DNA from 2 places in the Bacillus vallismortis genome. Region 1 is predicted to be linked to the other one. Evidence: riboswitches for the same ligand, from Rfam matches in the RefSeq annotation. Region 1 holds a riboswitch; the other holds the start of a gene.
The links. A riboswitch is a leader RNA that binds a small molecule or an ion and turns the genes downstream of it on or off. The one in region 1 is predicted to bind S-adenosylmethionine.
Positions count from the first base shown of each region.

Region 2: it holds a riboswitch for S-adenosylmethionine, as region 1 does, so the genes downstream of both, BV11031_RS10170 (phosphoadenylyl-sulfate reductase) here and mtnK (S-methyl-5-thioribose kinase) in region 1, are expected to answer to the same signal.

Region 1 is NZ_CP026362.1:2,072,036-2,083,917, forward strand. It holds gene mtnE (methionine-glutamine aminotransferase) at 1-947, opposite strand, end outside; gene BV11031_RS11230 (carbon-nitrogen family hydrolase) at 1,042-1,821, shown strand; SAM riboswitch class I at 1,905-2,059, shown strand; gene mtnK (S-methyl-5-thioribose kinase) at 2,165-3,358, shown strand; gene mtnA (S-methyl-5-thioribose-1-phosphate isomerase) at 3,366-4,427, shown strand; gene BV11031_RS11245 (hypothetical protein) at 4,461-4,586, opposite strand; gene BV11031_RS11250 (methylated-DNA--[protein]-cysteine S-methyltransferase) at 4,677-5,174, opposite strand; gene kinE (sporulation two-component system sensor histidine kinase KinE) at 5,171-7,387, opposite strand; gene BV11031_RS11260 (acyltransferase family protein) at 7,640-8,662, shown strand; gene BV11031_RS11265 (hypothetical protein) at 8,705-8,875, opposite strand; gene BV11031_RS11270 (hypothetical protein) at 8,878-9,033, opposite strand; gene BV11031_RS11275 (TrkH family potassium uptake protein) at 9,187-10,536, opposite strand; gene htpX (protease HtpX) at 10,711-11,607, opposite strand; gene BV11031_RS11285 (DUF1836 domain-containing protein) at 11,777-11,882, shown strand, end outside.
Region 2 is NZ_CP026362.1:1,856,838-1,868,719, reverse strand. It holds gene BV11031_RS10185 (dihydroorotate dehydrogenase) at 1-159, shown strand, start outside; gene pyrF (orotidine-5'-phosphate decarboxylase) at 128-847, shown strand; gene pyrE (orotate phosphoribosyltransferase) at 844-1,476, shown strand; SAM riboswitch class I at 1,621-1,726, shown strand; gene BV11031_RS10170 (phosphoadenylyl-sulfate reductase) at 1,887-2,588, shown strand; gene cysP (sulfate permease) at 2,600-3,664, shown strand; gene sat (sulfate adenylyltransferase) at 3,713-4,861, shown strand; gene cysC (adenylyl-sulfate kinase) at 4,874-5,467, shown strand; gene cobA (uroporphyrinogen-III C-methyltransferase) at 5,566-6,339, shown strand; gene sirB (sirohydrochlorin chelatase) at 6,342-7,127, shown strand; gene sirC (precorrin-2 dehydrogenase) at 7,108-7,596, shown strand; gene rqcH (tRNA modification protein RqcH) at 7,635-9,347, opposite strand; gene BV11031_RS10130 (calcium-translocating P-type ATPase, SERCA-type) at 9,469-11,882, shown strand, end outside.

The sequences.
Region 1 (11,882 bases):
TCCCAGCCGATCTCCCGGCATGACGCAATCCAAGCGTTTCTCCTGCTTTCATATCGGGCATTTTGCTCCGCCACGCACGTTTGATCACCTAGCAGTGCCGCCGCTGCAGCCTCCTGAGTCGCTCTGAAAAGACTGACAAACATATGGTCTTGATACAGATTGATCGCTTCAATGACCGAAGCGTTTCCGACGGCAAAGCCGATCCGCCACCCCGCCATATTATACGTTTTTGACAGCGTATAAATTTCAATGCCGATATCCTTCGCACCTTCAGTCTGCAAGAAGCTTAACGGCTTACAGCCGTCAAATCCTACAGCGCCGTAAGCAAAATCATGAACAACACAAATCCCGTTTTCTTTTGCAAAACTCACGGTTTCTTCAAAAAAACCGGAGGTAGCAACAGCTCCAGTCGGATTATTCGGATAATTCAAGTACATCAATTTCGCCTGTTCTCTCACTTCAGCGGGGAATTTGCTGTAATCAGGCAGAAACGCCCTGTCCTTTACGAGCGGCATCATTTCCATCTTCGCTTTCGCGAGTGCCACACCTGACCAGTAATCAGGATAGCCCGGATCCGGAACTAAAATCGTATCTCCGGGATTCAGCAAACATTGCGGGAGCTCAACCAGACCGGCTTTTCCGCCGAATAATACAGCGACTTCCGTCTCCGGGTCAAGGTCAATGCCGTATTCTCTTTTATAAAATGCCGCCGCTGCTGATTTCAGGCTGTATGAGCCGCGAAAAGACGAGTATTTATGATTGTCAGGATCAGCAACGGCTCGTTTCATTTCCTCGACGATATGTTCCGGAGTCGGCTGATCCGGATTTCCCTGTCCGAGATTGATGACGTCATGTCCTTCTGCAAGCTTTCGGTTCACTTTTTGCACCAAAGAAGCGAAGAATTGCTTAGGCAGCTCCTTTAATACATGAGACTGTTCAAATTTCATCTATTCTCACCTTCTAAAAAAATCTTGAAATGATAGTCCATCATCATATATGGTTAAATGAAAAAAGTAAAGAAAAATGTGGAGTGATCAAAAGATGAAATGGACCATATCTTGCCTGCAATTTGATATTTCATACGGAAAGCCTTCAGAAAATATCAAAAAGGCTGAATTCTTTATCGAAAAAGAAAGCAAACACGCGGATGTTCTTGTTCTTCCTGAACTATGGACGACCGGCTATGATCTGGCCAACCTTGATGAGATCGCCGATAAAGACGGGCGTTCTGCTCAGAGCTGGCTGAAGAAAACAGCAAAAAAACATGGCGTCCATATTGTCGCCGGATCGGTTGCTGTCAGAAAGGATTCCGATGTTTATAATACAATGTACATTGCGGATAAGGAAGGACAAATCATTAAAGAGTACAGGAAGGCCCATCTTTTTCAGCTGATGGATGAGCATGTGTATTTATCAGCCGGCTCCGAAGATGGATATTTTGAGCTTGATGGCGTCAAAAGCTCAGGATTGATCTGTTATGATATCCGTTTTCCGGAGTGGATCAGAAAACATACGACAAAAGGCGCCAACGTGCTGTTTATTTCTGCGGAATGGCCTCTTCCCCGCCTTGATCATTGGAAAAGCCTGCTTATTGCGCGGGCCATCGAAAATCAATGCTTTGTCGCTGCCTGCAATTGCACTGGGTCAAATCCAGATCATGAATTTGCCGGGCATAGCCTGATTATTGATCCATGGGGACGTGTACTTGCTGAAGGCGGCCGGGAAGAAGGCGTTGTGCGTGCGGAAATTAACCTTCAGGAAAGCGTTGAAGTTCGGGAAAGCATCCCTGTTTTCGATGATATCAGAAAAGATTTATATTAAAAAATAGATTGACAACTCACTAAAACACCTGTTACTATGTTCATCAACTGATAAATTAGAATTGTTTAACAAGTGAATATATTCTCTTATCGAGAGTTGGGCGAGGGATTTGGCCTTTTGACCCCAACAGCAACCGACCGTAATTCCATTGTGAAATGGGGCGCATCTTGTTCGCGCCGAGACGCTTGTCTCTAAGGCACGGTGCTAATTCCTTCAGATCTGATCTGAGAGATAAGAGAGGCGGACATAAATGTTAAGCCTCCTTCTCTCTGAGAAGGAGGCTTTTTTACGGCCATTCAGCTGCAAACATATCAAAGAGATTACATAATTGGAGGTTATGACAATGGCAGTCACAAAAACACCTTTATACGAAACGTTAAATGAAAGCTCCGCTGTGGCGTTGGCGGTGAAGCTTGGCTTATTTCCAAGCAAAAGCACGCTGACATGCCAGGAGATCGGCGACGGCAACTTAAATTACGTTTTTCATATTTATGATCAAGAACATGACAGAGCATTGATTATTAAGCAGGCGGTTCCTTATGCAAAAGTCGTCGGAGAAAGCTGGCCGCTGACAATCGATCGCGCCAGAATCGAAAGCAGCGCTCTCATCCGCCAAGGCGAGCATGTCCCTCATCTCGTTCCAAAAGTGTTTTATTCTGACACAGAAATGGCGGTTACCGTCATGGAGGATCTTTCTCATTTGAAGATCGCAAGAAAAGGGCTCATTGAAGGTGAAACCTATCCGCACCTGTCACAGCACATCGGTGAATTTTTAGGCAAGACCCTTTTCTATTCTTCAGATTACTCGCTTGAACCTAAGGTAAAAAAACAGCTTGTTAAACAGTTTACAAATCCGGAGCTGTGCGACATTACGGAAAGGCTTGTTTTTACAGACCCTTTCTTTGACCATGACACAAATGATTTTGAAGAAGAGCTTCGTCCTTTTGTCGAAAAGCTCTGGAGAAATGACAGCGTCAAAATCGAAGCGGCTAAACTTAAAAAGTCTTTTTTAACATCTGCAGAAACGCTGATTCATGGTGATTTGCACACAGGGAGCATTTTCGCCAGCGAACATAACACAAAGGTGATTGATCCTGAATTTGCTTTTTACGGACCGATCGGCTTTGATATTGGCCAATTTATCGCCAACTTATTGTTGAATGCACTCAGCCGTGACGGAGCTGACAGAGAGCCGTTATATCACCATGCCAAGCAGGTCTGGGAAACGTTTCAAGAAACATTCACTAAAGCTTGGGAGAAAGACAGTCTCGATGTTTACGCGAAAATCGACGGTTACCTTACTGATACGTTCAGCCATATTTTTGAAGAGGCGATCGGTTTTGCGGGCTGCGAGCTGATACGCCGGACGATCGGCCTTTCCCATGTGGCTGATCTGGATACAATCGCGCCGTTTGATAAACGAATCGACAGAAAACGGCTGGCGCTTGAAACCGGCACAGCCTTTATCGAAAAACGTTCGGAATTCACAACGATCACGGATGTTATTGAATTATTCAAGCTACTTGTGAAGGAATGATCCATTCATGACCCATTCATTTGCTGTTCCTCGTTCTGTTGAATGGAAGGAAACAGCTATACTCATTTTAAATCAGCAAAAACTTCCGGAAGTGACGGAATATTTGGAACTGACGACCAAAGAGGCTGTATTTGACGCCATTGTCACACTCAAAGTAAGAGGCGCTCCCGCCATCGGCATTACGGCTGCCTTTGGACTTGCGCTTGCCGCCAAAGACATTGAAACAGATGATGTCACGGAATTCCGCCATAAACTTGATGGCATCAAACAGTATTTAAACCGTTCACGGCCTACAGCCATTAATTTATCTTGGGCCCTTGAGAGACTGAGCCAATCGATCGAAAATGCCATTTCCGTAAATGAAGCAAAAACGAACCTTGTCCATGAAGCGATTCAGATTCAGGTCGAGGATGAGGAAACGTGCCGGATGATCGGCCAAAACGCCCTGCAGCTTTTCAAAAAAGGCGACCGGATTATGACGATCTGCAATGCAGGCTCTATAGCGACAAGCCGCTACGGAACGGCGCTCGCTCCATTTTACTTGGCCAAACAAAAGGATTTGGGACTGCATATTTTCGCCTGTGAAACAAGGCCAGTCCTTCAAGGTTCACGACTTACTGCGTGGGAGCTGATGCAAGGGGGCATTGATGTCACTCTGATTACAGACAGCATGGCTGCTCATACGATGAAGGAAAAACAAATTTCCGCCGTCATCGTCGGAGCCGATCGAATTGCTGGGAACGGTGATACGGCAAATAAAATTGGAACATACGGTCTCGCGATTTTAGCAAATGCCTTTGATATTCCGTTTTTTGTCGCCGCACCATTATCTACATTTGATACAAAAGTGAAAAGCGGCGCTGATATTCCGATAGAGGAACGGGATCCAGAGGAAGTAAGGCAGATTTCCGGAGTCCGGACCGCACCATCCGATGTGCCTGTCTTTAACCCCGCTTTTGACATTACACCGCATCATCTCATTTCAGGAATCATCACAGAAAAAGGGATTATGACCGGTAACTATGAAGAAGAAATTGAACAGCTGTTCCAAGGCGAAAAGGTTCACTAAAAAACCGCTGGACTTTGCTCATTATGGGCCGAGTCAGCGGTTTTTTTGTTTATTTTTATTGATATGAATGATTTCATCTTTTTGAGCGCTTGATAAGATATGCAGTTTCACAAACAGTTTGGCAAAACCGGCAATTTTTTCAGAGCGGCTCGGCTTCAATGGCTTTGTCCTCCTTTTTCATCAGACCAACTTTTTTAACTTAATAAAATGATATGTCGGGCAGTAAAAAAAGGGAACGTGCCATATGTTTTATTTTTCGTTGTAGGAGATTTGCTCGATGTTCAGCAAAAATGCTTTAAGGTCGGTTTTGCTCCCGGCGTATCCTGTTAACGCGCTGTTTTTGCCGATGACTCTATGGCATGGGACGAAAATTGGCAGGTCATTTCGCTTATTCGCCTGTCCGACGGCGCGCACCGCTTTCGGGCTGCCGACCGCAGCGGCAATGTCAGCATAGCTTCTCGATTCTCCGTATGGTATCATCGTCAGCGCCTTCCACACTTTTTGCTGAAAAGGGGTGCCCTTTTGGCTGAGCGGCAAAGAGAATGTCTTTCTTTCGCCGGCGAAATAGTCATGAAGCTGGGCTTTCGCTTCCGCTAAACATGGCGTTTCCTTGTGTTCTGTGTGCTGAACGGTTTCTTTCCAATCCATCCAATCTTCCTGACTGAGAAATAGACGGGTAATCTGGCCATCCTCCTCGGCAATGATAAGTTCCCCGAGAGGCGTTTCCGCTGTCGTATAGTAGCTCATTCATCAGTCCTTCTTTCTTCAGCATTCTGTCTGACGGGAAGTGTAAGGTGGAAAACGGTGCCCTTGCCTTCTTCGCTTTCTACCATGATCTCGCCTTGATGTTCTTCAATAATTTTATAGCTTACCATTAGCCCAAGTCCAGTTCCCCGTTCCTTTGTCGTATAAAACGGTTCACCTAGGCGCCTTACTTTATCTTCTGACATTCCGACCCCCTCGTCTTTTAAGGAAATGAGAACATGATCTTGATCCAAAGTCCTTATCGTAACTGAGATGTTTCCGCCGTCAGGCATCACTTCGATGGCATTTTTTAATATATTGATAAATACTTGTTTTAGCTGATTCGGTTCACAGTAGATGGGAGGAATGTCGTCCATTAAATCAAGATGCATTTGTACGTTGCTGAGATTGGCTTGCGCGTTCAGGAGGTCTACGGTGTCTCTCATAATTTGGGTGACATGTTTTTCTTCATACATGATGGCCTGGGGCTTGGCTAAAATCAAGAATTCGGTGATGATGGATTCGATGCGCTTTAGCTCTGAGGTGATCACGTTGAAGTAAAGGGCGTAGTCTCCCGCCACACTTCCTTTCAGGAGCTGTATAAAGCCTTTAAGTGCTGTCATCGGATTTCTGATCTCATGAGCGATGCCGGCAGCGAGTTCGCCGACAACATGAAGGGTATCCGACTTGCGCAGGCGTTCCTCCAGTTCTTTTCGCTCCGTTACGTCTTTAAAGATAGCCAGGTTCATGTTTTGAATAATATTTCGTTTAAATGAGAATTCAAGTTTTCTATTATCGCTGCTGCTCAGCAAGAACGGAATTTCGTTGTCCATTTCATCAAAATTAATCTGTCTTGCCGGTGATGCAAGGTTTTCTATATCGTACGAAGAGATAATATCTAACAGGCTGTGCTTTTTTATCTCTTCATGTGACAGGCCTAGAATTTTGCTTGCTAACGGGTTGGCGTCAATGATCCTGTATTGATTGTCGAACAATACATTGCCATCCATTGAGCCGTTGAACACTTTTCTGAATTTCAGCTCGCTTTCCCGAAGCTCTTTTTCCATCCGCTTTCTGTCGCTGACATTTCTTAATATCGTCAGATGCTGGTTTTCGAGTATGGTTCGCTTTGACGTAAATTCGAGTTCTTTAAACTGGCCGTTCCCCATTTGAAACAGCATCTCTTCTCTAATTTCTCCGTATTTTGCGTATTTCTTTTTCGTTATGCTGTATTTGCGCTGCGAATGAACGAGAAAATCACAAAGCTTTCGTTTCAACAGCAAATTCATCGGCAGCTCGAAGATTTTACAGGCGGATTGATTCGCCTTCACGATTCTTCCGTCATTTGACCAGATGATAATGGCGTCCATCGCATTTTCAAATATTTCTCTGAAACGCTCCTCACTTTTAAATAGCTGAAGCTCCATAGACCGCTTCTCTGTGATATCCCTCATAATGGACATATAAAAACCGCTGATGATGTTAGATGTAATCGTGAATTCAAATAGCTTATGGACTCCTGAACGAAGCTTGACGGGCAGCTCCCCCTTCGCTTTTCCCTTGCGGTTGAGCGTCTTCCAGGTATTATCGAAATCTTTATGTGAGCCGCTGTCTATGAATTCATATAATGATAAATGAGACAGCTCATTTTGATTGATTTCAAAACTTTTACAGAAGGACAAATTGGCGTCAATAAAACCGCCATCTTTATCAAACAGGACGATTCCGTCAACAGCTCTGTCAAACAAGTCCTTAAACAGCTGTTCATTCATAGAGAATTCCCGCTCCAGAATCTTCTTGGAAGATATATCTCTCATGACAACAAAAAAGAAATCCTCGCCAATTCCTCTTTTGGCCAGAAACTCTATGTATTTTATCGCTCCGCCATCAAGCCTGACCGGCACCTCCTTCCATAGGAAACCTTTCTTAAAAAACTTCTTTACAGCAAGGTTCAGCTCATCCTTTGGAATAGAAAACAAAAAATCCAAAACGGAGCGATTCTTCAAGTCTTCCGAATCAACTTGAAGCATCCTCTCCGTGGCTTCATTGGCCTGAACGATTCGCAATTCATTATCACATATAAAAATAGCATCGAGCGTATTGTTGACAATCACTTGATGCTGATTCAATTCCTTTTTCAGCCGTGCATTTTCTTCTTTGAGGCGCTTCAGTTCTTCCCGCAGCTCTGAATTTGTCTGGGCATCAAGAGTTTCCATGCGCGTACACTCCTTCTTCAAAACCTATCCCTCAATATTTCTACAAAATGCGGAAACTTCCTTCATTTGCCCTATAAGTTTCAGAAAATTTCAGTGTGATGACATAACGAAGACATTTTCTACGTTCCTTACCACCACTTTACATCGTCCTAACAATCAGCTGTTTTTTTCATTCGTTTTTCCTCTTTTATTTTAAAATAGATACCAGCAGGGAATAATCTCTTAGTGACTGATGAAAGAGAAGGTGATGCTATGAGTAAATCGCGTGACAGTTATTTTGATAATGCCAAATTCTTATTGATATTCCTTGTTGTATTCGGTCATATTCTTCGTTCTTTTATTCATGATAACAACTTTATGCTCTACCTTTACAAGTTCATTTACACATTCCACATGCCTGCTTTTATCCTTGTCTCCGGTTATTTCGCGAAAGGCTTCAAACGCGCCGGTTATGTGAAAAAGCTGGCGGTCAAGCTGATTATTCCGTATTTGATTTTCCAAATCATCTATTCCGTCTTTTATTACATGATGCAAGACGAAAGCATAGCAAATGTGAATCCGATTGATCCGCAATGGTCGTTATGGTTTCTCGTAAGCTTATTTTTTTGGAACCTGCTGCTTTATCCTTTTTCAAAGCTTTCAAAGCTGTGGGCGCTGTTTGTCAGCTGCGGCATTGCCGTGCTGATCGGTTATCTAGACTTTGTCAGCAGCACGCTGAGCCTGTCGCGAACATTTGTATTCTTGCCGATGTTCCTTGTCGGGTTTTATTTGAATAAACATCATTTTGATTTATTGAGGTCCAAGCGAGGCAAACAAATCGCGCTTGGGGTGCTTGCCGCCGTATTCGTCATCTGCTGGGGCATTGACTTTGACTATTCTTTTCTGTTCGGCTCTAAACCGTATTCTTCGTTTGGAGACGTTACCTTGGCAAGCGGGCTTTCCCGAATCGGCTGGTATGTACTCGCCTTTGCGGCAACCTTCAGTTTTTTAGCGCTCGTTCCGCAAAAGAGGTTTTTCTTTACGAAATGGGGAACCCGGACTTTTTACGTGTATTTGCTTCATGGGTTCATTATTAAAACTCTGAGACAGGTCGGGCTTGAGGATTCGCTTGCTGACTATCAAAGCTTAGTGATTCTCTTGCTTTTAACGGCAGCCTTGACATCAATCCTCTCCAGCAATTTTGTTAAGACAGTGGCTCAGCCATTCATTGAGCTGAGAATGACCAACTTATTGCAATTTGTCAGAGGAACGGGCAAAAATGCTTATTTAAAATAGGAAAGCACCTCTTAAGCGGGCCTCCGCCTAAGAGGTCTTTTTTTATTTTTGTTTGTTCTCTTTTTTCTTTTCAGGCTTTGTGATTTCTAGTGTCTCGATGATTTTCCCGGCATTGTAATCCCCTAATTCACTTGAGAATTCTTCCTCCAGCACCTGCTTATTCATAGGCTTTTTATGATTTTGCATATCTCTGCTATGGCGGTTTTTCTTCAAAATCACATGCCTCCTTGCCGGCCCTGTTTGGAATTGCGGTTTGCACCTCTAAAATTCGGGTTGTCATGATACTGGGTCTTAAATGAATTCGGGTCCATGCTCTCGGTAGGTGTATTGTTATTTTTAATGGCTTCATCGACTTCGGCTTTGCGCTTCATACGAATCCTCCTTGCCTGTTTTTAGAGATTTTTTCGTTAAATGATGCAGGAGCGCTAAACCGCCACCTGTAGATGTTAGGTTCTCCAACTGAAACAGAGGCACACATCTTTTTTTTGGCAATTAAAAAACACCGCACAACATGCGGTGTTTTTCTATCCGATAATCACTCTTTCCTTCGGATAATGATAATTCGCTTCAATTTCTTTTCTTCCGATCAAATACAGGAAGGTCAGAATACCGATTCGCCCGATAAACATGCAAATCATAATGACACATTTTCCAACGCTGCTCAAATCAGCAGTAATTCCAAGTGACAGACCGGTTGTACCGAACGCTGAGCACACTTCAAATAGAATCTCCAGCAATGAATGCTCTTCTGTAATCGTAAGTATGAGTGTCGCGCCAAAAACGAGGAGGATCGCCATCATGGCGACAACAAGCGACTTCATGAGATCAGCAGGATGCAGTTCCCGTTTGAATACCTTTACTGACTTATTGCCGCGGGCAAAATGAAACAGCGCCAGAAGAGTCAGGGCAAAAGTCGTTGTCCGTATGCCTCCCCCTACTGAACTTGGCGACGCTCCGATAAACATCAGCGCACTCATAAACAGCAGAGTGGGGTCAGACAGCTGGCTGATATCAATCGTGGCCAGCCCTCCGCTCCTTGTTGTCGTTGATTGAAATAGAGAAAGGAATAAAATATCATGCCACGATTTACCGGCAAACAAATGATTTGCTTCAAGCACATAGATTCCTATAGAACCAAACAAAACAAGCGCGCCAAACATGCTAGTTGTAATTTTTGTAAATAAGCTAAACGGATATCTTCGGTTTTTTGAAAACAAAAAGTCTTTCACTTCCACTAAAACGGGGAAACCGATGGCTCCGAAAACGATCAATAACAGTGTAATAAATTGCACAAAATAATCATGCCGATATGGAATTAGAGAGCTGCCTGTTATATCGAAACCAGCATTTGTGGTTGCACTGACACTGGCAAAAAAACCATGCAAGTAAGCATCTTGAATGGAATCGTAGTAGGTTAAAAAATATGTCCCAAGAATGATCGCGCCAAAGAACTCAATCCATAATATGAGAAAGAGAATCTGTTTCATGAGATTTACGATCCCAGAAAATTGTGATTGATTTTGATCGATCATCATTAATTTCCGTTCTTTTAATCCTATTCTTTTGCCCATTAACAGCCAAACAGAAGTGCCTAATGTCATAATGCCAATTCCGCCAAACTGCAGAACAAACGCAAGAATAACAATTCCTGTTGAGCTAAATGTATCAGCGGTATTCACAACAGAAAGCCCGGTGACACTTACGGCGCTCACTGCTGTAAACAGAGCGTCGATAAAAGACCACTCTGCCCCTTGTTTATGGGCTACAGGAAGGCTCAATAAAATAACTGCAACCGTCACCGCTAGAAAGTAATAAACAGCGATCAGCTGGGCCGGCGACAATGCCTGTATCAATTTTCCAAACTTTAATTTCATGTAAAATCCTTCTGCCTCTCTTTTTAAGTACGGTAATTATTCTAAAGATATTGGACACATTTTTAAAGGCTTTTACGCAACATTTTCTTAACTTGCTTATTTTTTTATCATTTTAGTCAAAGGATAAAATAAAAAACCTCTGAGAGGTTCTCTCAGAGGAACAAGATGTTTGTTTTATTTAGCTTCTAACCGTCTGATTCGCTCATCCAAATCAGGGTGAGTAGAGAAAAGCGAAGAGTGCTTCTTACCATTAATTTTTAATGTTTGAACAGCTGCCTGATCGTCTTCCTTAATGCGGGAAGAATAGCTCTGAAGCGTACGCAGCGCGTGAATCATTTTATCCTTGCCCGCCAGATCGGCTCCTCCTCTGTCAGCGTGGAATTCACGATGGCGTGAGTACGCAAACACAACAAGGCTGCCGAGAATGGAAAAGACAATCTGAAAGACAATCACTGCAATAAAATGAACGATCGGCGCAAGGTCTTCCTTGACAAAACGGCTTGCAATCCATGCTGCGATACGGGATAAAAAGACGACAAAGGTATTGACGATACCTTGTAAAAGCGTCATCGTTACCATATCACCGTTAGCGATATGCGCGACCTCGTGGGCAAGCACACCTTCAACCGCGGCATCATCCATTTGCTCCAGCAGCCCTGACGACACTGCCACAAGAGAACGGCGTTTTGACGGTCCAGTCGCAAATGCGTTCACTTCAGGCGACCGGTAAATGCCGACCTCCGGCATTTTCGTTAAACCGGCAGAACGGCTTAACCGATGAACACGATCAACCAATTGCTGTTCTTCGTAACTGAGCGTGTGTTTTTCCGGATTCAGCACTTTGACGCCCATCATCGTCTTTGCCATCCATCTGGACATCGCAAGAGACGTAAAGGAGCCGACAAAACCAACGACTAAACTGAACACAAGGAGCGCAATAGGATTGATACCGCCATCAGCGGTAAAGTACGTCCCGACTCCGGTAACCGAGCTTAAAACAGATAAAACGATCCCGATTGTGGTAAGCACCAAAATATTTGTTAAAATAAACAGAAAAATTCGTTTCGCCATAATAACCTCCGTTATTTTAAGTTCAAAAGAACCTGTATATTTAAATTATAAAACATCTGTTTGAAAATGCAAGGAATTAGACGTATGATGTTAATGTATTGCTGACGCTTCCATTTGAATTCATACATAGACTTTATCTTCGCGTCAAATTGTTTTGAAGAGGTGAACAATGAACATTTTCAAACTCACTCGAACCGATATGGTGCGGCTGCTGTATTCCCTAAAAGGACAGGGAGAAATAAGCCCGCTTGACATAGTCGTCCAATCAGCGAACA
Region 2 (11,882 bases), 220 kb from region 1:
GTCGCTGTCGGAACGGCAAACTTTGTGAATCCTTTTGCATGCCCGGACATGATTGAACAGCTGCCATCTGTATTGCGCCAATACGGCTATGAATCAATTGAAGAATGTATCGGAAGGAGCTGGAACCATGAAAAACGACCTGCCCATCATCGCGCTTGATTTTGCATCAGCTGAAGAAACACTTGCGTTCTTAGCGCCTTTTCAGCAAAAACCGTTATTTGTAAAGGTTGGAATGGAGCTTTTTTATCAAGAAGGGCCGTCGATTGTTAAACAACTAAAAGAAAGAGAGTGCGAGCTGTTTTTAGATTTAAAGCTTCATGACATCCCGACCACTGTGCACAAAGCGATGAAGCGCTTAGCCGCTCTTGGGGTAGACCTCGTCAATGTTCATGCGGCCGGAGGCAAAAAAATGATGCAAGCAGCTCTGGAAGGCTTAGAAGAAGGGACGCCATCCGGGAAAAAACGCCCTTCCCTTATCGCGGTAACCCAGCTGACAAGCACATCTGAACAAATCATGAAAGATGAACTGCTGATCGAAAAGCCTTTGATTGACACGGTCGTCCACTACAGCAAACTAACAGAAGAAAGCGGATTGGATGGAGTGGTCTGCTCTGTTCATGAAGCAAAAGCCATTTACCAAGCGGTGCCGTCTTCATTTCTGACTGTCACTCCAGGGATCAGGCTGTCAGAAGACGCTGCGAATGACCAAATCCGCGTAGCGACACCTGCAATTGCAAGAGAGAAAGGGTCATCCGCAATTGTAGTAGGACGCTCGATTACAAAAGCGAAAAACCCAGTAAAAGCCTATGAAGCTGTCAAACTCGAATGGGAGGGATTCAAGTCATGAAGCAAACCATCGCAAAACATTTATTAGACATTCAAGCTGTATTTTTACGCCCGAACGAGCCATTTACATGGGCAAGCGGCATTTTATCGCCAATTTACTGTGACAACCGCCTTACGCTATCTTTCCCGGAAGTCAGAAATGATGTGGCCTCAGGCATCCACAAGCTTGTCGAAGAGCATTTTCCTGAAGCTGAAATGATTGCGGGTACAGCGACAGCCGGTATTCCTCATGCTGCTCTGGCGGCTGACCGTTTGAACCTTCCGATGTGTTATGTGAGAAGCAAGCCGAAAGCGCACGGAAAAGGCAATCAGATTGAGGGAGCCGTGCAAAAGGGGCAAAAAACGGTCGTCATTGAAGACTTAATCTCTACAGGAGGCAGCGTGCTTGAAGCTGCGGCAGCTTTACAAGCGGCTGGCTGTGAAGTGCTTGGTGTCGTCTCAATCTTTACGTACGGGCTTTCTCAAGCGCAGGAAGCGTTTGAGAAGGCAGAACTGCCATACTACTCTTTAACTGATTATGATGCGCTCACACAGGTCGCGCTTGAAAACGGAAATATTCATTCAGGGGATTTAGAAAAGCTGAAAACGTGGAAACGAAATCCCGAGTCAAAAGATTGGTTTAAAAAATAACAAATAAATTTCGCAGATGCACAGAGGCCTCAAAGCCTTGATGCAGTTGAAAACAGGCCCCGAGGTCTGTTTTTTTATTAATCCTATAAAAAAAGTCGGGTTGACTTATGTTAGAATTGTGCTAAAATTTACTACAAATCTAAAAACTTATCAAGAGCGGCTGAGGGACTGGACCTATGAAGCCCGGCAACCTGCACAGTTTGTAAGGTGCTACTTCCAGCAAAATGAAATCCATTTTGAAAGATAAGGGCTGCATGCTGTTCTTGTCTTTCTTTCCGCCGGATCGAAAGTTTTTTATTTTAAGAGGAAGAAGGGATGGCGGCAATCACCGCAGCCGCGCATGACATTACAATTGGAAAAAGGCAATCAGCAGAAAGCGACTGTTTGTCTCCGAAAGGAGGAAAGAAGAAATGTTAACGTACGATAATTGGGAAGAGCCAACGATTACATTTCCGGAAGACGATCCTTATAAAGGAGCGCTGTCAGTTTTAAAGTGGGCATACGGCCATTACGGCAATCAGCTTGTTTATGCCTGCAGTTTCGGAATTGAGGGAATCGTTCTGATTGATTTAATTTATAAAGTGAAAAAAGACGCAGAGATTGTGTTTCTTGATACAGGACTTCATTTTAAAGAAACCTATGAAACGATTGAACGAGTGAAAGAGCGTTGCCCGGGTCTTCATATCATCCTGAAAAAACCAGATCTCACGCTTGAGGAGCAAGCTGGTGAATATGGCGACAAACTGTGGGAGAGAGAACCGAATCAATGCTGCTATCTCAGAAAGATCGTTCCTTTAAGAGAGGCGCTTTCGGGACATCCGGCCTGGCTTTCCGGTCTGCGCCGTGATCAAGGGCCGAGTCGTGCCAATACGAATTTCTTAAACAAAGATGAAAAATTCAAATCAGTAAAAGTATGTCCGCTTATCCACTGGACTTGGAAAGACATTTGGAGATACACATCCCGGAATGAGCTGGACTACAATCCGCTTCATGACCAAGGATATCCAAGTATTGGCTGCGCGCCTTGTACCGCTCCAGCTTTTACTGCAGAGGATTTACGCTCAGGAAGATGGAATGGTATGGCGAAAACAGAATGCGGACTGCATGAATAAGGAGCTGTAAAATGGAATTAGCCGCTATTTTATTTAGCTTGTTTTTCGCGATGAATATTGGTGCAAGCGGCGCTGCAGCTTCGATGGGAGTTGCTTACGGCTCTGGAGCCATCAAAGAGAAAACATACGCTTTAATTCTGTGCGCAGTCGGTGTGCTCGCTGGAGCGGTCATTGGCGGGGGCGAGGTTGTAAAAACCATCAGCTCTGGGATTATCCCTGAGCAGACCATTACACTGACGGTTGTTTGCATTATTATTGGAGCCGCTGCGCTGTCACTCTTTACAGCTAACCTGCTCGGCATTCCTTTGTCGACAAGTGAAGTAACGGTCGGCGCTGTTGTCGGCGTGGGAGTGGCTTACAAGGTATTGTTTGTGAACAGCCTTCTGGTCATTGTGTCGTTTTGGATTTTTGTCCCGCTGTTCGCTTTCGGTTTCACATATTTCGTGTATAAGCTGTTTCGTTATTTTAAGATTGAATTGAAATCGTCTAAAAAGCAAAAAATCCTTGGCATTGCGTTGTTAGGTGCCGGATTTTTCGAAGCGTTCTCTGCTGGCATGAACAACGTGGCGAATGCCGTTGGCCCGTTAGTTGCGGCCGGTGTGCTGGATGTCGCGAAAGGAACCTGGTACGGAGGGGTTTTTGTTGCACTTGGCGCGCTGTTATTAGGCCGGCGGGTATTAGAAACAAACGGGAAGAAAATTACGAGATTTTCAAAAGGAGAGGGCATTCTCTTATCCAGTACAGGAGCGGGACTGGTGATCATCAGTTCTGTATTTGGGATGCCGGTGCCTTTGGCTCAAGTCACGTCATCGTCTATTATCGGAATAGGCATGGCAAAAAACGGTCCGAATGTGTTCCATAAACAAGTTGTTCAAACGATGCTGAAGGTATGGATTGTATCGCCGTTTTTATCTTTATCGATTTCTTATATGCTCGTATCCTTGTTTTTAAAAGCGGATTATTATGCAATCTTTATCATGGTAAGCGTGCTCTTAGCGACGGTGGGTGCCGTCAGCCTGACGAAGGCCATACGTAAAGAGAGGCGATCTGTCCATGAACAAGGCGGGGGAATCTGATTATTAATCTGAGTTTTTTTATATGTTAACTAGGAGGAAGTGGATATTATGAGCTTAGCACCTCACGGAGGAACATTAGTAAACAGAGTAGATGAATCATATGATATAAGCAGCATTCAAAAAGAAATTGAACTTGATTTGATATCTTTTGCAGATTTAGAGTTAATTGGAATCGGCGGGTACAGCCCGATCGAAGGCTTCTTTAATGAAGAAGATTACGTATCTGTTGTTGAAAACATGCGACTTTCTTCCGGTGTTGTCTGGTCTCTCCCGATCACGCTCCCGGTCAGCGCTCAAAAAGCAGCTGATCTGTCAGTCGGTGAAACGGTAAAGTTAACGTATGAAGGAGAAACATACGGCGTGGTACAAATTGAAGACCTGTACGTGCCTGACAAACAAAAAGAAGCAGTCAATGTGTACAAAACAGACGATCAGAAACACCCGGGTGTTAAAAAGCTGTTCAGCCGCGGCGATACATATGTGGGCGGACCGATCACATTGATTAAAAAAGCTTCAAAACAGTTCCCTGAATTTACGTTCGAACCGGCAGAAACTAGACGCCAGTTTGCAGAAAATGGCTGGAATACAATTGTCGGTTTCCAAACAAGAAATCCTGTTCACAGAGCACATGAATACATTCAAAAAACCGCTCTTGAAACAGTAGACGGTTTGTTTTTAAACCCGCTGGTAGGTGAAACGAAATCTGATGACATCCCAGCTGACGTGCGGATGGAAAGCTACCAAGTGCTTCTTGACAATTATTATCCGAAAGATCGCGTGTTCCTTGGTGTCTTCTTAGCAGCGATGCGTTATGCAGGGCCGAGAGAAGCGATTTTCCACGCGCTTGTCAGAAAGAACTACGGCTGCACGCATTTCATCGTCGGGCGCGACCATGCTGGTGTAGGCGATTATTACGGAACATATGAGGCGCAGGAGCTGTTTGACACATTTAAACCTGAAGAACTCGGGATTACACCGCTAAAATTCGAGCACAGCTTCTTCTGCAAAAAATGCGGAAATATGGGAACAGCGAAAACTTGCCCTCACGGCAGAGAGCATCACGTCATTTTATCAGGCACTAAGGTGAGAGGCATGTTGAGAGACGGTGTGCTGCCGCCTGCTGAATTCAGCCGCGCAGAAGTCGTAGAAGTATTGATCAGAGGAATGAAGAAAAAAGAAGAAGCAGGCGTATTTTAAGGGGGACTGGCAGTGACAAATCGCGATATCGTATGGCATGAAGCCTCTATTACAAAAGAAGAGTACCAACAAAAAAACAAGCACAAAAGCTCCATTCTCTGGCTGACAGGATTAAGCGGTTCAGGTAAATCAACGATTGCCAATGCCGCTGCAAGAGAACTGTTTGAGCAGGGCTATCAAGTCATTGTTCTGGACGGAGATAATATTCGGCACGGTTTAAATAAGGATCTTGGTTTTTCTGACGAAGACCGAAAAGAAAACATCCGCCGAATCGGAGAGGTGGCGAAGTTGTTTGTCCAGCAGGGCACCATTGTGATTACTGCTTTTATCTCTCCTTTCCGTGAGGACAGGGAACAGGTTCGCCAGCTTGTAGGAGCAGGCGAATTCAATGAGGTATACATTAAATGCGATCTCGATATTTGTGAACAAAGAGATCCGAAAGGGCTCTACAAAAAAGCAAGAAACGGGGAAATTCCTTTCTTCACAGGAATTGATTCTCCTTATGAAGAGCCGGAAGCACCGGAACTCATTCTTGATTCAGGACAGCATGACCGTGAAGCTTGTAAAAACCAGCTGATTGAGTTTGTTGAACGAAAATTGAGCTAATATGATCTGCTGTGTTCTTTACAGATGCCGGAATGCAAGCGAGAACAACATGACAGTGAATGTTTCTGGAAGAACTCGAATAGATCGGGGGAAATACGATGGGGAAAGTATATATTGTAGGAGCGGGTCCCGGTGACCCTGATCTGCTGACAATTAAAGCACTGAAAGCCATTGAAAAAGCTGATGTCATCTTATATGACAGATTAGTAAATAAAGAAATTTTACAATATGCCAAAGAGCAAGCAGACCTGATCTACTGCGGGAAGCTTCCAGATTTTCATACGATGAAGCAGGAAACCATTAATCGATTTCTTGTGAAGTATGCGCAAAAAGGGAAAATCGTTGTCAGATTGAAAGGCGGAGACCCTTTTGTGTTCGGCAGAGGGGGAGAAGAAGCGGAATGCCTCTCTGACAACGGAATTCCGTTTGAAATCATCCCTGGCATTACATCAGGAATTGCGGCAGCGGCTTACGCGGGGATTCCTGTTACTCATCGAGATGCGGGCTCTAACGTCGCTTTTGTAACGGGTCATTATAAAAAAGAAGAAGATTTTGACGAAAAGTGGAAAGCGCTGTCCACAGGAATTGATACACTTGTTATCTATATGGGTATCAAAAACGTGCAGCAGATTGAAAGAAAACTCCTTGAAAACGGCAGGTGCGGATCTACGCCGGCAGCCTTTATTCACTGGGGAACAACGGACAAGCAAAAATCTGTTTTTTGTACAGTTGATACCCTTTCAGAAACGGTGATAAAAGAAGATATTAAAAATCCGAGTTTAATTGTCATTGGAAATGTTGTAAATTATCACTATAAGCTGGAATGGTTTGAATCTGAACTAAAAAAACAAGATTTAAGCGAGGCGTTGTAAAAATGAAACAAGCCATTTTATATGTCGGCCATGGCAGCCGGGTAAAAAAGGCGCAGCAAGAAGCCGCGGCCTTTTTGGAAGGATGCAAGGCGCACGTCCCTGCACCTGTACAGGAAATCAGTTTTTTAGAGCTTCAGGAGCCGACAATTGAGACTGGGTTTGAAGCATGTGTGAAACAAGGCGCCACTCATATCGCAGTGGTGCCTCTGCTTCTTTTAACAGCTGCACATGCAAAACAGGATATTCCGGAAGAAATTGCGCGTGTTGCATCCCGATATCCTTCGATCCGTGTTTCATACGGAAAGCCGATCGGGATTGATGAAGAAGTGGTCAAGGCCGTATATCACCGAATGAAGGACATAGGTGTTCCGTATGAAAATGCCAGAGTCGTGCTCATCGGGAGGGGAAGTTCAGATCCCGCTGTAAAAAGAGACGTAACCGGTATTGCCAATCTTCTTCAAAAGATGATTCCTGTCAAGGAAGTCATCCCGTGCTTTTTGACAGCATGCGGCCCGAATTACAAAGAGGTTTTTTCAGAACTTAAAAAAGCTGACGGCGTGACAACCTTTATCGTACCTTATTTGCTCTTTACAGGTATGCTGATGAATGAAATCGAACGAGAGGTTCAGGAATTAAAGTCTCATAATCCGAATGTCCACCTTTCTTCATATATCGGTTTCCACCCTCATGTGAAAAACGCATTTTTAAATCGTGTGAAAGAGACTTCCGAAAATCCAGAGGGGAAATTTGATTTTGCCGGAGGTTCATATGCTCCCGCTGCACATTAGCCTGGAGAAGAAAAAGGTTGTCATTGCGGGTGGCGGCAGTATCGCGCTCAGAAGGCTGAAAACGGTGCTTTCTGAGGGAGCTGATATTACGCTTGTCAGTCCGGATGTTGAGCCTGAAATCAAGCAGATGGCCGCCAATCACCTCATCAGATGGATCGGCCGTACGATTAAAAAAGAAGATTATCTCGATGCTTTTTTGATCATTGCTGCCACGGATAATGCGGCAGTAAACAAAGAAATTGCTCAAACCGCTTCGCCTCTTCAGCTTGTCAATTGTGTCAGTGATGCTGAGCTTGGCGATGTATACATGCCAAAAATCGTAAAAAGAGGGCATGTCACGGTATCTGTTTCTACAAACGGAGCCAGTCCAAAGCATACAAAGGAGCTGGCTGAACAGGTGAATAAGCTGATTGACGGCGATTTTGTCGCTGAAGTTGACAGACTCTATCAGCTGAGAAGAAAGAAATAAGCCAGAGCAAACAATGCTCTGGCTTTTCTTTATGCGTCTCAGCTTTTTTTCAGCTTAATGACAGTATCAGCATCAGGTGTGACAAAGACGGTATGCTGGCTGTCATAGGTGACGAAGCCGGGCTTCGCGCCGCTCGGTTTTTTGACATGCCTGATTTTCGTATAATCTACAGGCACTGAACTCGAATCTTTAGCTTTTGAAAAATAAGCAGCAATTGTCGCAGCTTCAATGATTGTTTGCTCATCCGGTTCGCTGCTTCTGATCACAACGTGAGAGCCTGGAATATCTTTCGTGTGAAGCCAAATATCCTCTCTGGCTGCCGCTCTGGTCGTTACATACTCATTTTGGCGGTTGTTTTTCCCTACTAATATCGTCAAGCCTGATGAGGATTCATAGGTCTCTATAACCGGGTTGTGAGGTTTTTGTTTTTTCTGCCCTTTTTGCTGCTTAGGGCGCAAATATTTGCCCTCCACAAGCTCCTCTCTGATTTCGCTAATATCTCGAGGAGAAGCGGACGAAAGCTGCTGAATCAGCTGATCAAAGTATTCGATCTCTTCCTGTGCAAGCCTGATTTGTTCTTCGACAACCGCGACCGAATTTTTCGCTTTCTGATACTTCGTGAAGTAGGCTTGTGCATTTTCAGAAGGTGTTTTATTCGGGTTTAAAGGAATTGTAATTGTCGGACTTTCTTCATCGTAATAGTTCATGACCTCAGCCTGTTTATCACCTTTTTTCAGCATATAGAGATTAGCGGTTAAAAGCTCGCCATATAGCTGAAATTCCTTCGCGTTTTCCGAATACTCCAGCGTTTTTTCCAACTTTTTGATTTTGTTGGCATTCTTCTTCCTTTCATTGACAACAAATCGCTCAAGATCTTGTGCCTGCTGTTTGACGCGGTCTCGTTCAGCTTTGCCGAAATAAAAACGGTCGAGCAGCTCGCTTAATGAATCAAAACGGCGCGCTTCGCCCTTGAGATGAGTCAGCTCCAGCAGATAAAAATATTCCTTACCGTTTACAGTTGTAATGTTGGGAATGAAGCGGTGCTCTTTTACTTCGGCAAAAAGCTCCAGCAATGCTTTTGGTAATGTGACTTTGTTGGCAAGGCCCGCCCTGTGAACCGCTTCTTTGGCAAAGAGCGGTGATACACCTGAAAAGTGCTCGACAATTTGTTTTTCAAGCCGTCCTTCTTGAAAATTGAGATGACGTAACATATCGTCTTCTGACGCCTCTAGCGGCGAGATTTTGTTCTGGGCCGGCGGAAGTTTATAATCTTGGCCGGGCAGTACTGTACGGTAGCTGTTCATTGAAGGCGATAAATGCTTTAGCCCGTCGATGATCATATTTTCCGCTCCGTCTGTCAAAATGATATTGCTGTGGCGTCCCATAATTTCTACATAAAGCTTTCGGACAGTTTCGTCGCCAATTTCGTTCCGGCTTTTGATATGAAAAATCATAATGCGGTCTAGGCCCGCCTGTTCAATTTTTTCAATAAACCCGCCTTCGATATGCTTTCTCAGCAGCATGCAGAACATTGGCGGTTCACTTGGGTTTTCATAGGCTTGCGTCGTGATGTGCACCCGTGAATAGCTCGGGTGTGCCGATAATAATAGTTTTTGGTTTTTTCCATTCGCGCGAATGTGGAGGACCACTTCGTGCTTATATGGCTGGTGGACTTTCGTAATTCGTCCGCCCAACATTTTCTCGTTAAGTTCGTGTGTCATTCCGTATGTAAACATGCCATCAAACGACATATGCAATACACCCTCTCATTCTTCCTGCATTCGATAATTATAGCATGAAATGGGACGAGTCAGAATAAGCATGCTTATAGAGTGATATCTCTATAAGAGAGCAGGGGAGTGGACGAGGCGAATGAAGTTTCATGAAATGGAACAAACAGATTTACTAGAGGCAACCAATACGTCCATGAAACAAGGATTAACAGAAAAAGAGGTGAAAAAACGCCTCGATAAGCATGGGCCAAACGAGCTGCAAGAAGGGAAAAAAACATCAGCGCTTCTCTTGTTCTTCGCGCAGTTCAAAGATTTTATGGTGCTTGTGCTTTTGGCTGCCACGTTAATCTCAGGATTTCTTGGTGAATATGTAGACGCGGTTGCGATTATTGCGATTGTGCTTGTGAATGGCATACTCGGTTTCTTTCAAGAAAGGCGTGCTGAGCAATCTCTTCAGGCTCTAAAAGAGCTTTCGACACCGCATGTCATGGCGCTTAGGGAGGGGAGCTGGATAAAGATCCCTTCTAAAGACCTTGTGCCGGGTGATATTGTGAAATTTACGAGCGGTGACAGGATTGGCGCGGACGTTCGAATTGTCGAAGCGAAAAGCCTTGAAATAGAAGAATCAGCCCTGACCGGGGAATCAATCCCGGTTGTAAAGCATGCCGATAAATTAAAAAAACCGGATGTTTCGCTCGGCGATATTACGAATATGGCTTTTATGGGAACGATTGTGACACGCGGCAGCGGTGTGGGGGTCGTTGTAGGCACAGGAATGAATACGGCAATGGGGAAAATTGCCGACATGCTTGAATCGGCAGGGACACTGTCAACACCGCTGCAAAGAAGGCTGGAGCAACTCGGGAAGATTTTAATTGTTGTTGCGTTGCTGCTGACGGTGCTTGTCGTTGCTGTCGGTGTTCTTCAGGGGCATGACTTGTACACTATGTTTTTAGCGGGTGTATCGTTAGCGGTAGCTGCTATTCCGGAGGGGCTCCCGGCAATTGTGACAGCGGCGTTATCACTTGGCGTGCAGCGGATGATTAAGCAAAAATCAATCGTAAGAAAGCTTCCTGCTGTAGAAACACTTGGATGTGCGTCTATTATTTGTTCAGACAAAACAGGGACATTGACGCAAAACAAAATGACAGTAACACATGTCTGGTCCGGGGGGAAAACATGGAGAGTGACAGGGGCCGGCTATGAACCGCAAGGAAGCTTTACACTGAACGAAAAAGAGGTCAGTGTCAATGAGCATATGCCGCTTCAGCAGATTTTGCTGTTCGGAGCGTTGTGTAACAACTCCAATATTGAGAAAAGAGACGGTGAATATGTGCTTGATGGAGATCCGACGGAGGGGGCGCTGCTCACCGCGGCAAGAAAAGGCGGTTTTTCTAAGGAGTTTGTTGAATCTCATTATCGGGTGATTGAAGAGTTTCCGTTTGACTCTGCACGGAAAATGATGACTGTCATTGTAGAAGATCAGGACAGAAAGCGGTATATCATCACAAAAGGTGCACCGGATGTGCTGATGCAACGCTCTTCCCGTATTTATTATGACGGCTCAGCGGCGCTTTTTACTAATGAGAGAAAAGCAGAAACAGAGTCGGTGTTAAGACATTTGGCATCCCAGGCGCTCAGAACGATAGCAATTGCTTACAGGCCGATAAAAACAGGTGAAACACCGTCTATGGAGCAGGCGGAAAAAGATTTGACGTTGCTCGGTCTTTCGGGCATCATTGATCCGCCGCGGCCGGAAGTCAGACAGGCAATTAAAGAATGTCGTGAAGCGGGTATCAAGACCGTCATGATTACAGGCGATCATGTGGAGACTGCTAAAGCGATAGCCAAAGACTTGCGCCTCCTTCCGAAAAGCGGCAAAATCATGGACGGTAACATGCTGAATGAACTTTCTCAAGAAGAGCTTTCAAATGTCGTGGAGGATGTTTATGTATTTGCCCGCGTTTCTCCTGAGCATAAATTGAAAATCGTGAAAGCTTTCCAGGAAAACGGGCATATTGTGGCGATGACCGGAGACGGCGTCAATGACGCCCCTGCCATTAAACAAGCTGACATCGGAGTGGCTATGGGCATTACCGGGACAGATGTGGCCAAGGAAGCGTCATCCCTTGTTCTCGTGGATGATAATTTTGCGACGATCAAATCTGCGATAAAAGAGGGCAGAAACATCTATGAAAATATCAGAAAGTTTATCAGGTACCTGTTGGCTTCTAACGTCGGAGAAATCCTTGTCATGCTGTTTGCGATGCTGCTTGCCCTCCCTTTGCCGCTCGTGCCGATTCAGATTTTATGGGTCAACTTGGTGACGGACGGATTGCCGGCAATGGCGCTTGGCATGGATCAGCCGGAAGGAGATGTGATGAGGCGGAAGCCGCGCCACCCGAAAGAAGGGGTGTTTGCCCGCAAGCTTGGATGGAAGGTCGTCTCCAGAGGATTTTTGATCGGAGCTGCCACCATTTTAGCGTTCGTCATTGTATATCACCGAAATCCGGAGAATTTGGCTTATGCCCAGACGATCGCGTTTGCCACTTT